One region of the Nonomuraea sp. NPDC048892 genome, then DNA from elsewhere that is predicted to be linked to it. Evidence: riboswitches for the same ligand, from Rfam matches in the RefSeq annotation. Region 1 holds a riboswitch; each other region holds the start of a gene.

Region 1 (4,583 bases):
CGCTCGCCGCCTCAGGCGGAGGTCAGCTTGGTGATCTCGGCGGTGAAGGCGGGCCAGAGCTCGCGCGGCAGGTCGTGCCCCATGCCGGGGTAGGTCACCAGCCGCGCTCCCGGGACGGCCGCCGCCGTCGCCCGGCCGCCAGCCACGGGGACGAGCGGGTCGGCCTCGCCGTGCAGCACCAGCGTCGGCACGCGCACCCCCTTCAGCCCCTCCGTACGGTCGCCCGACGCCATGATGGCGGCGAACTGCCTGGCCGTGCCCGCCGGGTCGAAGCTGCGGTCGAAGGAACGCCCGGCCATCTCTATGATCCGCTCGCGGTCCAGCTCGTAGCCGGGCGAGCCGATGACCGCCCACCGCTCCACCGCCTGCTCCAGCGCCGACTCGCGGTCGGCGGGCGGGCGACCCATGAGCGCCGCGGAGGCGGCCTCGGTGGGCGGGGCGACGGACGGGGCGGGGGTGGACATGATCGAGGTGAGGGTCAGCACCCGCTCGGGGTGGCGGATGGTCAGCGCCTGGGCGATCATGCCGCCCATCGAGGCCCCCACCACGTGGGCGGACGGCCAGCCGAGCACGTCCATGAGGGCCGCGGCGTCGTCGGCCATGTCGTCCAGCAGGTAGGGGGCGGGCGATCCCGCCGCCGGTACGCCCGCGTCGTGGAAGTGGGTGGACAGCCCCACGTCGCGGTTGTCGTACCGGACGACGTGGTGCCCCTGCTCCGCGAGGAGCTCACAGAGCCCTTCGTCCCATTGGATCAGCTGGGCGCCGAGGCCCATGATGAGGAGCAGGGGCCGGCCCTGCGGTGAGCCGAAGCTCTCGTAGGCGATGTCGATGCCGTTCGCGGCTGCGCGGTTGGTCACGAAGACCAGAATGACATTCTGGTCTTGACTCTGCAAAGGCGGACGTCCTGCGTCAGCTCTGGGCCTCGTCCTGCGGCGGGGTGGCCGGGTTGCGGTCACGCTCGGCCCACGCGCGGGTCGAGAACGGGACCGGGTAGTTCTTCTTGCCCAGGCCGTCGCCCCACTTGGTGATGACGTAGTCGATCTCGATGTGGCCCTGGCCGCCGACGCCGTCCACGCCCAGCGTGCTGGAGTTGAACCGGCCGCCGGTCAGCTCGGCGAACGTCTTGGCGTCGAGGTCGAGCATGATGCCGCGGTTGGAGGGCTCACCGGGGCCGCGGTCGCCCACGAAGAAGGGCATCTTCTTGCCCTTGTACATCACGTACCCCTCGGTCATGAGGGGCCAGCTGGGGCTGGCGGCCAGCCCTTTCTGCATGGGCTTGCCACTGGCGGGCAGGCCGGTGTCGCCGGCGCGGCCCGAGGCGTCGTCCCAGAAGTACGAGGCCGTGGTGGAGCCCTTGAGCAGGACCTTCTCGTCCGTGCCGGTGGCGGCGTGAGCGGCCGGGCCGGCGATGGTCAGCGTGCCGATGGCGATTGCGGTAAGGAGGGTGAGGGAACGCAGGCCAGAACGGGCAGACATGAAAAGGTAAACCCTTCGCGAGGGGACAAGGGAGTTTGCGCCCATGGGGGAATGGCGCGTAGCGGGAAATTCACCTGACGTCGCTACGCGATGCGCAAAATGACGAGCCTTTGGAGAAGGGGGCCGCTCTAGTAGGCGGCCGGCACGCGGTCCGGGGGTGTGACACGCTGATGCATGGGGTGATCGGTCCTCTCCATCACGCCTACCGGGTTAGCTGACGGGTTCGGGCGTGGAGATGCCCTACCGGCGTGTGGCCGGATTCACCCCATGAGGTGGGTCCCCGGTTCCCTGGGTTCGGGATTCGGCGCCAGTCGGCAGTCTCTTTGGGTAAGGACTAGGTCACCGGCTGGTAATGGCCGTTACTCTAACTATGGAAACGGACATACGCAAACGTTTCGCCACGAACAGGTCGAAAGATCTACCTTCGTCCGGGAATGAAGAAGGGGGCACGGGCATGCCGTACCCCCTCGGATTTTTCAGCCTCAGCCGCCGCTCTTGCGCCTGAACGATCTCTTACTCGCAGCCGGACCGTGCGCCCCGTGGATCTTCGAAGGGTCGACGCCCCTGCCACCCGCGCCCGAGCCCGCGGCCTGGCTGCGCTTGCGCTCCAGCGCCTCACGGAACTTGCGCTTCATCTCGTCCTCGGGAGTTTCGCTGACTTCCGGCTCCGGTGTATCCGCCATGAGGACCTCCAAGGTGTTGGGGACACTGACAGCTTCGCATGACACCGCTTACGACGCGAAACCGGCCTCGACCTTGCCCTGCGGCACGGGAGGCGGCCGCAGCCGCCTGTTCGGCGGCGCCACCAGCGCGATCATGGCCCCGGCGCTTCGCGGTCGTAGGCGAGCACGGTTTCAGGGTAAAGGGGTTCCTTTGCGTTCCTGGTGTTGCTTTGGAGCGGTCCAGGAAAGGGATACGCCAATGAGACTCCTCGGTCGTGACCTCGCAATGGATCTGGGAGCCGCGAGCACGCGGATCTACGCCAGGCGCAAGGGCATCGTGCTCGACGAGCCCTCCGCTGTCATGTGTGACGGCCGGACGGGCAAGGTCATCGGGTACGGCGTGGAAGCCGCCGCACTGGGCGGGGGCGGGCGTACGTGCTGGCCGGTCAGCGGCGGGCTGCCCGCCGACACCGAGCTGGCCCGGCGCATGATCCGGCACTTCCTGCGCAAGGTGCACTGGCATCCGTACGCCCGCCCGCGCGTGGTCATGGCGCTGCCCGCCGACTCCACCCCGATCGACCGGGCGGCGCTGCGTGACATCGCCTACGAGGCGGAGGCGCGGACGGTGCAGCTCGTCCCGCACGCCCTGGCCGCCGCGCTGGGGGCCGGGATGGAGCTGGACGACTGCACCGGGCACATGGTGATCGACATCGGCCGGGACGCGGCGCGGATCGCCGTACTGTCCGGGGAGTCGGTGGTGGCGGCCGGTTCTGTGCCGTACGGGGGGCAGGCCGTCAACCGGGCCATCGCCCGCTTCGTCGAGCGCGAGCACGGGCTGCTGCTCGACGAGCCCGAGGCCGAGTCGGCCAAGCGCCGCGCGGGCGGCGGGGACCGGGAGATCATGGTGCACGCCCGCGACCCCGACACCGGGCGTGAGCGCGAGCTGACGCTGCCCGTGGAGCGGATCTTCGAGGCGACCGCGCAGCCGGTCGAGTCGATCGTGCGGACGGCGATGGAGACGGTCGAGCGCTGCCCGGCCGAGCTGACCGCCGACCTCGGGGTGCGCGGCGCGGTGCTGGTCGGCGGGGGTGCGCTGCTGCGCGGGCTCGGCCGGCGGCTGCGCGAGACGCTGTGCATGCCGGTACGCCGGGCCGAGCACCCGCTGGAGGCCGTGGCGCTCGGGCTGGGGCGGTGCGTGGACGAACTGGGGCCGATCGGGAGGCTCCGGGGGCGTCTATGACAGACGACCTGTTTCACACAGGTGTCTCGCTCGCCGACAAGGCCATCAGGACCGTCGTCGTCTATCTCGCCGTGGCCGCGTTGCTGCGGATCGGCGGCAAGCGCGGCATCGCCCAGCTCAACAACTTCGACTTCGTGGTCATGCTGCTGATGAGCAACGTCGTCCAGAACGCGATCATCGGCCCGGACAACTCGCTGGCCGGCGGCCTGGCCGGGGTGGTGATCCTGATGGCGGTCAACGCGGTGGTGGTGCGGCTGGCCGCCGCCGTGCCGATGGCCGGCAAGCTCGTGGAGGGCGGCCCGGTCGTGCTGGCGCGCGACGGGCAGTACCTGCACCGCGCGCTGCGGCGGCTGGGCCTGCGCCAGTCCGATCTGGACGTGACGATCCAGCTCAGGGGCGGTACGAGCGTGGCCGACACCCGGCTCGTGCGCCTGGAGCCCGGCGGCGCGGTGCTCGTCCGGCTGCGCCCCGAGGAGGAGAACGCCGAGCGCGGCGACATCGACGAGTTGCGCGCCCGGCTCGATCGCATCGAACGCAAGCTCGACGCGCTGGCCAGGACAGGAGGTGGCGCATGACCGCACGCGGCATCGACCACGTCGGAGTGACCGTGCCCGATCTCGACGCGGCGACCGAGTTCTTCGCCCGCGCCTTCGGCGCCGAGGTCCTCTACGACACCCTTCCGCGCTCGGACGGCCCCAAGGGCGGCTGGGGCACGGAACGACGGCTCGGCGTGCCCCAGGGGACGGCCGAGGTGGCGGTGCGCATGCTGCGGCTGCCGAACGGGCCGGGGATCGAGCTGTTCGAGTTCAGCGGGCCCCGCCAGGGGGAGGCGGCGCTGCCGTGCGATCTGGGCTGGCAGCACGTCGCCGTGTACGTGGACGACGTGGACGAGGCGCTGCGGCTGGTGACCGAGGCGGGCGGGAGTCCGCTGTCGGAGCCGGTGCCGCTGCCGGGGCCCGAGGCGGGCGAGCGCAACCGGTTCGTCCACTGCCGCACGCCCTGGGGCTCGACCGTGGAGCTGGTGAGCTATCCGGATCCGCAGGCGTACGAGAAGGAGACGGACCTGCGACGCTGGCGGCCCTAGTGGCGTAGCAGCGGTCCTGCCCCGGTGCTCGCGGCCGGCCGCCGGCCCGGCGGCCCTGGTGCGGTGGCTGCGCTTTTCGTGATTGGGCCGTTAGCAATCGGTGATCTTGGCTAAGATCATC
Region 2 (4,583 bases), on a different contig from region 1:
CTCGGCCCTCAAGGAGGGCCGGGTCGCGGGAGCCGGCCTGGACGTGTTCTCCAAGGAGCCGTGCACCGACAGCCCGCTGTTCGAGCTGGACCAGGTCGTCGTCACGCCGCACCTGGGCGCCTCCACCCACGAGGCCCAGGAGAAGGCCGGCACCCAGGTCGCGCGCAGCGTGAAGCTGGCGCTCGCGGGCGAGTTCGTGCCCGACGCCGTCAACGTCCAGGGCGGCGCCGTGGCCGAGGACGTCAAGCCGGGCCTGCCGCTGGCCGAGAAGCTCGGCCGGGTCTTCACCGCGCTCGCGGGCGAGGTGGCCACCAAGCTCGACATCGAGGTGCGCGGCGAGATCGCCGCCCAGGACGTGCGGGTGATCGAGCTGGCCGCGCTCAAGGGCGTCTTCGCCGACGTGGTCGAGGAGCAGGTCACCTACGTCAACGCGCCGCTGCTGGCCAAGGACCGCGGCATCGCCGTCGAGCTGGTGACCAGCGCCGAGAGCCCCGACTGGCGCAACGTGGTGACCGTGCGCGGTGTGCTGGCCGACGGCCGCACGGTCTCGGTCTCCGGCACGCTGTCCGGCCCCCGGCAGATCACCAAGATCGTCGAGGTCAACGGCTACGAGATGGAGATCGAGCCGACGGCCCACCTCTGCTTCCTCACCTACGCCGACCGCCCCGGCATCGTCGGCGTGGTGGGCCGCCTCCTCGGCGAGCACGGCATCAACATCGCCTCGATGCAGGTGGCCCGTGACGTCAAGGGCGGCAAGGCGCTCATCGCGCTGACCGTCGACTCCGCCATCCCGGCCGAGGTCGTCGAGCAGATCGGCGCCGAGATCGGGGCCGAGAGCGGCCGTTCGGTGGACCTGGAGGACTGACACAGCGGACTGACACACCTGCGTCTCTTCTGATATCAGCGGAAAAGGGCCGTTCCGTTCCACGGGGCGGCCCTTCGCGTCTCACCATGCGAGATAGTAGGACATCCGAGCAGAATGCTCAGGTACTGTTGTCGGTGATGCGCCAGGTTCTCGTACTTATTACCTGCCGCGGCGGGGCCTGTTAGGGCAGGTCGACGACCCGTCGCGGTGTGCGGCGTGTGCGTCGGCCGTCAAGTCCCTCCGTCCGGTCCGTGACCCGGACCACGCGATCAGGCCCGGTCGGATTCCCGACCGGAGTCCGGCTTCCCAGTCGAACGACGTCCGCGAAATGAGATGAGTGACATGTACGAGATGTATGCCTGGAACCGTGCCGACGACCACGAGGACGAGGCGGTCGAGGCCGTGCAGATGGCACTGGACCGGCGCGACAACGGCGGCGCTCCGCAGAGCTCCGGGCAGTAGAACAGGGCTAGAACCCGGCTAGAGCGCGGCTGGAGCGCAGCTAGATGGCGGCGCCTTTCAGAACTCCAGCCGGTAGAACACCGCGGTCCGCCGCATCCCCGGCACCAGTGAGGCGATCCGGGCCACGACGCGGTGGGTGACCGACAGCAGGTCGAACCCGTCGATGTCGAACGCGCTCACCGCCGACAGGCAGCGCAGGCCCGGATGGATCGCCGTCAGCTCGGCGGGGCCGTCGATGCCCCAGTGCATCGTGGCCCCGGCCTTCCGCACCGGCCTGTTCAGCCGTTGCAGCCGCAGCCCGAACGAGCTCAGCGCGTCGAAGACGAACAGGCCACTGGGGAACCGCTCCACGATGGCCCGCAGCAGCGCCCGGCCGCCGTCCGGGTCCAGGTAGTAGAGCAGGCCCTCGGCCACGACCAGCGCGGGGGCGTCGGCGGGGACCCGCTCCAGCCAGGCCAGGTCGGTCACCGACGTGCCCACCGTGGCGTAGGCCCGGCGTTCGGGGAACAGCCGCCGGCGCAGCTCCACCACCTCGGGATAGTCCACGTCGTACCAGCGGACGGAGTCCGGCGGATCGAGCCGGTGTACACGCGTGTCGAGCCCGCAGCCCAGGTGCAGCACCGTGGCCTTGGGGTGGGCGTCGAGGAACCCGGCGGCCCACCTGTCCAGGAAACGTGCCCTGAGCGCGACCGCGGCGGCACTGCCCGGGGTCATGCCCATTCTGCCGAAACCGTGCTCGATCCGGTCGAGCGTCTCCGCGGCCATGCGGTCGCCGAGGATCGGGCGGGGGGATCGGGCGTCGAGCGCCCTGCCGTAGAGCGTGGCGAGGAGGGTGGCCTTCTCCTCCGTCAGGTGCACCTTCTCGGGTGACATGCCTTCACGCTACGTCCGCGCGCGCGGCGCACGGCGGGTGGGGCGGACGGCGGCTCCGCGCTCTCTGCGGCCGCGCGCGCGGCGGGTGCGGGTGGGCGGCGGCCCCGCGCGGCCGCCGCCCACTCGCCGTCTATCTCGTGCGGCTCACTCCACGGAGGCGGTGAGCGGGGTGGGGCCGGTCTCCTCGCGGTGTTCGAGCACCTGCTTCCACTCGCGTACGCCCGCGCGATCCGGCCGGACCGCTCCGACGAACGCCTGCCTGCGCCAGTCGGAGAGCTTCTCCTCCTTCACCACGTCGCCCGTGTGCGGCGAGTGGACCATGTAGCCGGGTTTGGAGATCATGCCCACGTGACCGAGCCCGCTGAAGAAGACCAGGTCACCGGGCTTGAGGTGGTCCCAGGAGATCTTCCTGGAGAACGCGCCGAACTGTTGCGCGGCGGTGCGCGGGAGTTCGATCCCGGCCGCCTCGTAGGCCCGGAGCATCAGCCCCGAGCAGTCGTAGCCCTGCCTGCTCGCTCCGCCCCAGACGTACGGGGTGCCGCGTTTGTCCATGGCGTATCTGATGGCGATCTTCCAGGCGGGAACGGGGAGTTGCTTCTCCTGGATGCGCCTGATCTCGGCGCCGGTCAGGGTGGTGGTGTCGTCGTCGGGGGTGGCTGCCTGGGCTGCTGGGGTGGCCAAGGTGAGTCCGGCGGCCGCGGCCGCCAGGACGATGGCGATGCGAGACAGAGCACTTGTCCTTCCATGGGGCCGGCCGGGTTAGCTGACGGGCTCGGGCCTGGAAGACAGCCCTACGGCGCGCTGGGCGCCGATTCGCCCCTGGGGGAGAGATGGGTCCCCGGCTCCACACAGCGGTTGTGTGGATTAGGCCCGATGGACTTTAGCGAATGGGTCAAGAGGTCGTAAACCCCCCAAATCGGACGTCCGGACCTTGAGATGGTGTGTTCGTCAGACGAGACGAGCCGGTAAGGTACAGCCCATGGAGTCGCGTAACATCCGCTTGGCCGTCATCCCCGGGGATGGCATCGGCACCGAGGTCGTCGCCGAAGGACTCAAGGTCCTGGAGGCCGTGGGTACGAAGATCGAGCCCACCCACTACGAGCTGGGGGCCGCACGCTACCACCGCACGGGCGAGACGCTGCCCGACTCGGTGCTGGAGGAGCTGCGCGGCTTCGACGCGATCCTGCTCGGCGCCATCGGCGACCCCAGCGTGCCGCCCGGCATCCTGGAGCGCGACCTGCTGCTGCGCCTGCGGTTCACCTTCGACCACTACGTCAACCTGCGACCGGTCAAGCTGTTCCCCGGCGTGGAGACGCCGCTGGCCGACACGCCCACCGAGGACATCGACATGATCGTCGTCCGCGAGGGCACCGAGGGCCTCTATGCCGGCACCGGCGGGGCCATGCGGCGGGGCACGCCCCACGAGATCGCCACCCAGGAGTCGCTCAACACCGCCCACGGCGTCGAGCGCGTGGTGCGTTACGCGTTCGAGCAGGCCAAGTCGCGGCCGCGCAAGAAGCTCACGCTCGTCCACAAGACGAATGTGCTGTCCTACGCCGGCGACCTGTGGCAGCGCACGGTCAACCGCGTGGCCGAGGAATACCCCGAGGTCACCACCGACTACAGCCACATCGACGCGGCCTCGATGTTCTTCGTCACCCAGCCCGAGCGCTTCGATGTGATCGTCACCGACAACCTGTTCGGCGACATCATCACCGACCTCGGCGCGGCCATCGCCGGCGGCATCGGCCTGGCGGCCAGCGGCAACATCAACCCCGAGCGGACCGCGCCCAGCATGTTCGAGCCGGTCCACGGCAGCGCGCCCGACATCGCCGGCCAGGGCAAGGCCGACCCCACCGCGACCATCCTGTCCGTCGCCATGCTCCTCGACCATCTCGGCCTGCGCGCCGAGGCGGCCAAGGTCGAGCAGGCGGTCGCCGACGACATCGTCGAGCGCCTGGCCGGCTGGGCCGGTCGCACCACCCACGAGATCGGCGACGACATCACCGCGCGAGTATCCGGCTAGGACCGCCTAGCCCCGATCAAGCGCCTGGCGGTCCGAGGAGGGCTGCCGGGCGCTTTTTCGTGTGCGGGTTCCGGCGACCGCGCAGGCGAATCCAGCGGCCAAAAGGACTAACCACCCCTTTGGCCCCTTGCTATCCCATATGGCGAGACAATAGGAAGTACGGACTGCCTTACGGGCATGGCCGCTCATCGCGGCGGGCCCGCAGCCGGCGGGCAGACCCCGTAGATCCGGTAACTTTCGGTAGATTTCGGTAGATTTTCGGTAGACCGCAGAGAGAAGGACCGCCGTCATGACCATCGCTCAGAAGCTCAGCTTCGACGTGCAGCTATCCGACCACGCTCGCACCGCGGCCGAGCG
Region 3 (4,583 bases), on a different contig from region 1:
GGTTGGTCGCGCACTGGAGGGCGGCCACGGCGAGCTCGGCCTCGATGGCCCGCCGCCCGGCCGCCACCTGCCGGATGCCCTCGGCCAGCCGCTCAGGCGGCACACACAGGCTCATGAAGCCCAATGCGGCGCCGGCCAGGGCCTCACGCACCTGCGCGGGATTGGGCGCGGCCGACAGCAGCAGCACCCCGCACCCCGGCACCTGCTCGGCCAGCGAATCCGCCGCCGCGGGCTCCCCGGGCAGGTCGAGATCGACCACGGCCACGTCGGCCGCGGCGGCCCGCGCCGCGTTCACCACCTCCTGAGCGTGCCCGGCCTCGGCGACGACCCGCAGGCCAGGCTCGGCCGCCAGGGTGACGAGCAGGCCACGGCGCACCAAGGGCAGGTGCTCGGCGATCAGTATGCGGATCAAGACGTCCCCCTCCGTCGTCTCCCAGCGTGATCGCTTGATCGCGCACTGTCAATGCCCGTCGGAACCGGTAAGCCGTACGGTGTGGCGAGTTCGACTACTCTGGGGCTGTCGGACCCTTCGTCTGTCCTGTCGTCTGCCGGGAGCACACCTCGATGAACTGGCTCTACGTCGTGGGGATCATCCTCTTCCTCCTCGGGCTGATGGTCTCCATCGCGCTGCACGAGCTCGGCCACCTGGTGCCGGCCAAGATCTTCGGCGTGAGGGTGACCCAGTACATGGTGGGTTTCGGCTCCACGGCGTGGTCGCGGCGCAAGGGCGAGACCGAATACGGCATCAAGTGGATCCCGTTCGGCGGCTACATCCGCATGATCGGCATGCTCCCGCCGCGCCCCGGCGACGAGCCGGGCAAGCTCAGGAGCACCGCCACAGGCCCTTGGCAGGGCCTGATCGAGTCGGCCCGCGACGCCGCGCAGGAAGAGGTGCGGCCGGGCGACGAAGATCGCGTCTTCTACCGCAAGAAGTGGTGGCAGAAGGTCATCATCATGTCCGGCGGCCCGGCCATGAACTTCGTGCTCGCGTTCGTCTTCTTCAGCATCCTGCTGGTCGGCATCGGCCTGCCCGCCTGGGCCCCGGTCGTCTCGCCCGAGACCCACACCTGCGTGATCCCGATCTCCGAGCAGCGCGCCCAGTGCGCGCCCGGCGACAAGCTGACGCCCGCCGCCCAGGCCGGCATGAAGCCCGGTGACCGCATGGTCTCCTTCGACGGCCAGAAGATCGGCTCCTGGGACGACGCCACCCGCCTGATCCGCTCCCACGGCCCCGGCCCGGTGCAGCTCGGCATCGAGCGCGACGGCAAGCCGATGACGCTCAGCGTCACGCTCATCGCGCAGGACCGGCCCAACCTCGAAGACCCCGAGAAGATCGACAAGAACGTCGGCTTCCTCGGCGTGCTGCCCACCGAGGTCATGGAGAAGCAGAGCCTCGGCCAGGTCGTCGGCTACATGGGCGAGCTGACCGCCCGGGTGGCGGGCTCGCTGCTCAACCTGCCGGAGAAGATGGTCGGCGTCTGGCACGCGGCCTTCTCCGGCGACGAGCGCGACCCCGAGGGCCCGGTGGGCGTGGTCGGCGCGGGCCGCATGGGCGGCGAGATCCTCGCCTCCGACCTGTCCACCGAGAAGAAGATCGCCATCTTCGTCAACCTGCTGGCCGGCTTCAACCTGGCGATCGGCATGTTCAACCTCATCCCGCTGCTGCCGCTCGACGGCGGTCACGTCGCCGGGGGCCTGTGGGAGGGCATCAAGCGGGCGTACGCCAAGGTCATGAAGCGGCCGGAGCCGGCCTACGTCGACATCGCCAAGGTGCTGCCGCTGACGTACGCGCTCGCGATCGTGATGATGATCATGGCAGGTCTGCTCGTCTACGCCGACCTGGTCAACCCGCTCACGCTGACCAACTGACGCCCCCTGAACATGACGCGGGGCCCGTGCCGTCTCCTCGGCAGGGGCCCCGTTCGGCTTTCTCGGCGTCAGTTCATCGAGATGTGCACGTGGTCGAAGTGGTTCTCGGTGATGCTGCCGCGGTTCGACATCGTCCGCCAGCCCGACCCGTGGTTGATCCGCTGCTTCCAGATCACGTACTTGACGCCCAGCTTGCCCTTGTTCGCCAGCGCCCAGTCCGCCAGCCGGTCGCCGAGGACGTTGTTGGCCGCCGACGGCATCGAGCCGCCCGTGCTCATCATGAAGTCGCAGGCCCGGCCCAGCGGGTGCTCGCCGCTCGCGCCCGCGCGGAAGCAGCCCACGGAGAACGGCAGCGCGAAGTTCTTGGCCACCTGGGCCTTCATCAGCCGTGTCCGCGGGGTGATGTGGTCGGGGCCTGACGGCAGCTGCGGTGCCCACGAACCGTCGGAGTTGCGGCCCGTCGCGAACGGCACCAGGTCCTTGAGCTTGTCCTCGATGTCGTCGATGACCTTCTCGGCGTCGTCGCGCTGACTGTCCACCTCGGCCGCGTCGGCCTTGATCCTGGTCGTCAGGGCGGCGGCCTCCTTGCTGGCCTTCTCCTTGTCGTCCTTGGCCTTGGCCACGCTCTGCACGACCGCCTGCTGCTCAGCCGTCAGCTGTTCGAGCAGGGCGGCGCTGCTGCCGCGCTCGGGGGTCATGAGGAAGGGGAGCGAAGGATCGGCGTTCTGGTAACGCAGGCGGGCGATCTCGGCGACCCGCTGCTCGGCCGTGGCCAGCGCCTGCTCGGCGGTGGCCAGCCTGGCCTTGGCCGCCTCGGCGGCCTGCTGGGCCTTGGCCAGCTCGACGCGCTTGAGGTTGTACTTCTCGATGAGCTTGTCGACCTTGGTGTTGAGCTGTTTGAGCTGCGCCCGGAGCTTCGCCTCCGAGGGTTTGGGGGCCGCGGACGCCGGTATCGCCGGAAGGACGGCGACGGCGGCGGCGGTGATCAGACCGATGGCAAGAGTCGCGGGGGACGAAGCCGCCACGTAGGTGTTCCTCTCCCTCTGCCGGCCGGGTTAGCTGACGGGTTCGGGCATGGGAGTGCGCCCTACCACAGAAGCGGATTCACCCCAGGTGCGGTTTCGGGTCCCCGGCTCCCGGGCCACGCGCCCGGGATTAGGCAAGCGACGGCTGTTATGGCCGGTGCTTATGGGGATATTAGTGGTAGATCCCGAGTCATGCGACCTTAAGTGGAAATCAATTAGTGATCTACTTGTGATCGAAGCATGCGCGCCGCCTCCTCCGGCAGCACGTCGTTGACGAAGGCGCCCATCGCCGACTCCGAGCCGGCCAGGAACTTCAGCTTGTTCGGCGCCCGCCGGATGCTGAACAGCTCCAGGTGCAGGTAGGCCAGCTCCCTGTCCTGGCGTACGGGCGCCTGATGCCAGGCCGAGATGTACGGCATCACCACGCCGAACAGCCCGTCGAAGGCCCGCAGCACCGAGGTGTAGAGGGGGGCGAACGCCGCCCGCTCCTCCTCCGTGAGCGCCGCCAGGTCCGGCACCTGCCGGTGCGGATACACGTGCACCTCGAACGGCCAGCGCGCGGCGGCCGGCACGAACGCCGTCCACAACTCGTTGGCGGCCACCACCCGCGTCCCCGCCGCCCGCTCGGTGGCCAGCACGTCGGCGAACAGGTTGCCCGGCCCCCGATGGCGGGCAGCCGCGCCGAGCTGCAGCTTGGTCTTGGGCGTGACGTACGGGTAGGCGTAGATCTGGCCGTGCGGATGGGCGAGCGTGATGCCGATCTCCTCGCCCCGGTTCTCGAAGCAGAAGACCTGCTCCACGCCCTCGATCCCGGAGAGCTCGGCCGTACGGTCGGCCCACGCCTCCATGACCAGCTCCACCTGGGCGTCGGAGAGCCTGGAGAAGGAGGAGGAGTGGTCGGAGGTGAAGCACACCACCTCACACCTCCCCACGCCCGGACGGACCTCACTCAGCCCGCCCACCTCCTGATACGTCCCGAAATTTGTGGAGAAAGAGGGAAAGCGGTTCTCGAACACCACCACGTCGTAGTCGTAGGCCGGGATCTCCGTCGACCGCTCGTCCGACGACGGGCACAGCGGGCACTCCGACGTGCCGCCGGTCGGCAGGAACGTACGCGTCTGCCGGTGCCCCGCGACCGCGATCCACTCCTCGGTCAGCGGGTCGTAGCGCAGCTCTGAGGCCACCGGCCGGGGGTCGAGCGTCCGCCGGTCGATCGCGCTCCTGTCGGCGTCGTCCCGCCGGTCGAAGTAGATCAGCTCCCGGCCGTCGGCCAGATGGGTGATGGTGCGCTTCACTGCGAGCCCTCCGCGATGATCAATTGCCCGGCCCTTTCGGCCAGGTCGGTGCGTGCGTCCTCGGGCAGCCCCGCGTCGCTGATGACCACGTGGGCCTCGCTCAGCTCGGCGATGGTGCTGATGCCGACCGTGTTCCACTTCGTGTGGTCGGCCGGGACGACCAGCCTGGTCGCGGCCGTCACGAGCTCTCTGTCGGTCTCCGACTCCAGCAGGTTGGGCGTGGTGAACCCGGCCCGCACGCTCATCCCGTGCACGCCGAGGAAGAGCGTGTCGACGTGCAGACGGCGGATCGCCGCCACCGCGACCGGCCCCACCAGCGCGTCGGACGGCGTGCGCATCCCGCCGGTCAGCACCACGGTGCGGTCGGTGCGCGGGTTGCGGTGGAAGACCTCCG

What was found. Region 1 has a riboswitch for cyclic di-AMP ahead of AB0C28_RS38335 (hypothetical protein). Riboswitches for the same ligand answer to the same signal wherever they lie in the genome.
Region 2: it holds a riboswitch for cyclic di-AMP, as region 1 does, so the genes downstream of both, AB0C28_RS49635 (C40 family peptidase) here and AB0C28_RS38335 (hypothetical protein) in region 1, are expected to answer to the same signal.
Region 3: it holds a riboswitch for cyclic di-AMP, as region 1 does, so the genes downstream of both, AB0C28_RS39880 (hypothetical protein) here and AB0C28_RS38335 (hypothetical protein) in region 1, are expected to answer to the same signal.

What each region holds. Positions count from the first base shown of each region.
Region 1 covers NZ_JBEZFZ010000016.1:105,744-110,326, reverse strand. The annotation lists gene AB0C28_RS38340 (alpha/beta fold hydrolase) at 12-857, opposite strand; gene AB0C28_RS38335 (hypothetical protein) at 910-1,476, opposite strand; cyclic di-AMP (ydaO/yuaA leader) riboswitch at 1,661-1,793, opposite strand; gene AB0C28_RS38330 (DUF5302 domain-containing protein) at 1,959-2,159, opposite strand; gene AB0C28_RS38325 (rod shape-determining protein) at 2,398-3,378, shown strand; gene AB0C28_RS38320 (YetF domain-containing protein) at 3,375-3,953, shown strand; gene AB0C28_RS38315 (VOC family protein) at 3,950-4,462, shown strand.
Region 2 covers NZ_JBEZFZ010000033.1:55,012-59,594, forward strand. The annotation lists gene serA (phosphoglycerate dehydrogenase) at 1-865, shown strand, start outside; gene AB0C28_RS49630 (class I SAM-dependent methyltransferase) at 1,385-2,200, opposite strand; gene AB0C28_RS49635 (C40 family peptidase) at 2,345-2,881, opposite strand; cyclic di-AMP (ydaO/yuaA leader) riboswitch at 2,935-3,081, opposite strand; gene AB0C28_RS49640 (3-isopropylmalate dehydrogenase) at 3,180-4,226, shown strand; gene AB0C28_RS49645 (branched-chain amino acid aminotransferase) at 4,516-4,583, shown strand, end outside.
Region 3 covers NZ_JBEZFZ010000017.1:200,957-205,539, forward strand. The annotation lists gene AB0C28_RS39870 (response regulator transcription factor) at 1-412, opposite strand, end outside; gene AB0C28_RS39875 (site-2 protease family protein) at 565-1,869, shown strand; gene AB0C28_RS39880 (hypothetical protein) at 1,938-2,894, opposite strand; cyclic di-AMP (ydaO/yuaA leader) riboswitch at 2,900-3,041, opposite strand; gene galT (galactose-1-phosphate uridylyltransferase) at 3,110-4,189, opposite strand; gene AB0C28_RS39890 (DeoR/GlpR family DNA-binding transcription regulator) at 4,186-4,583, opposite strand, start outside.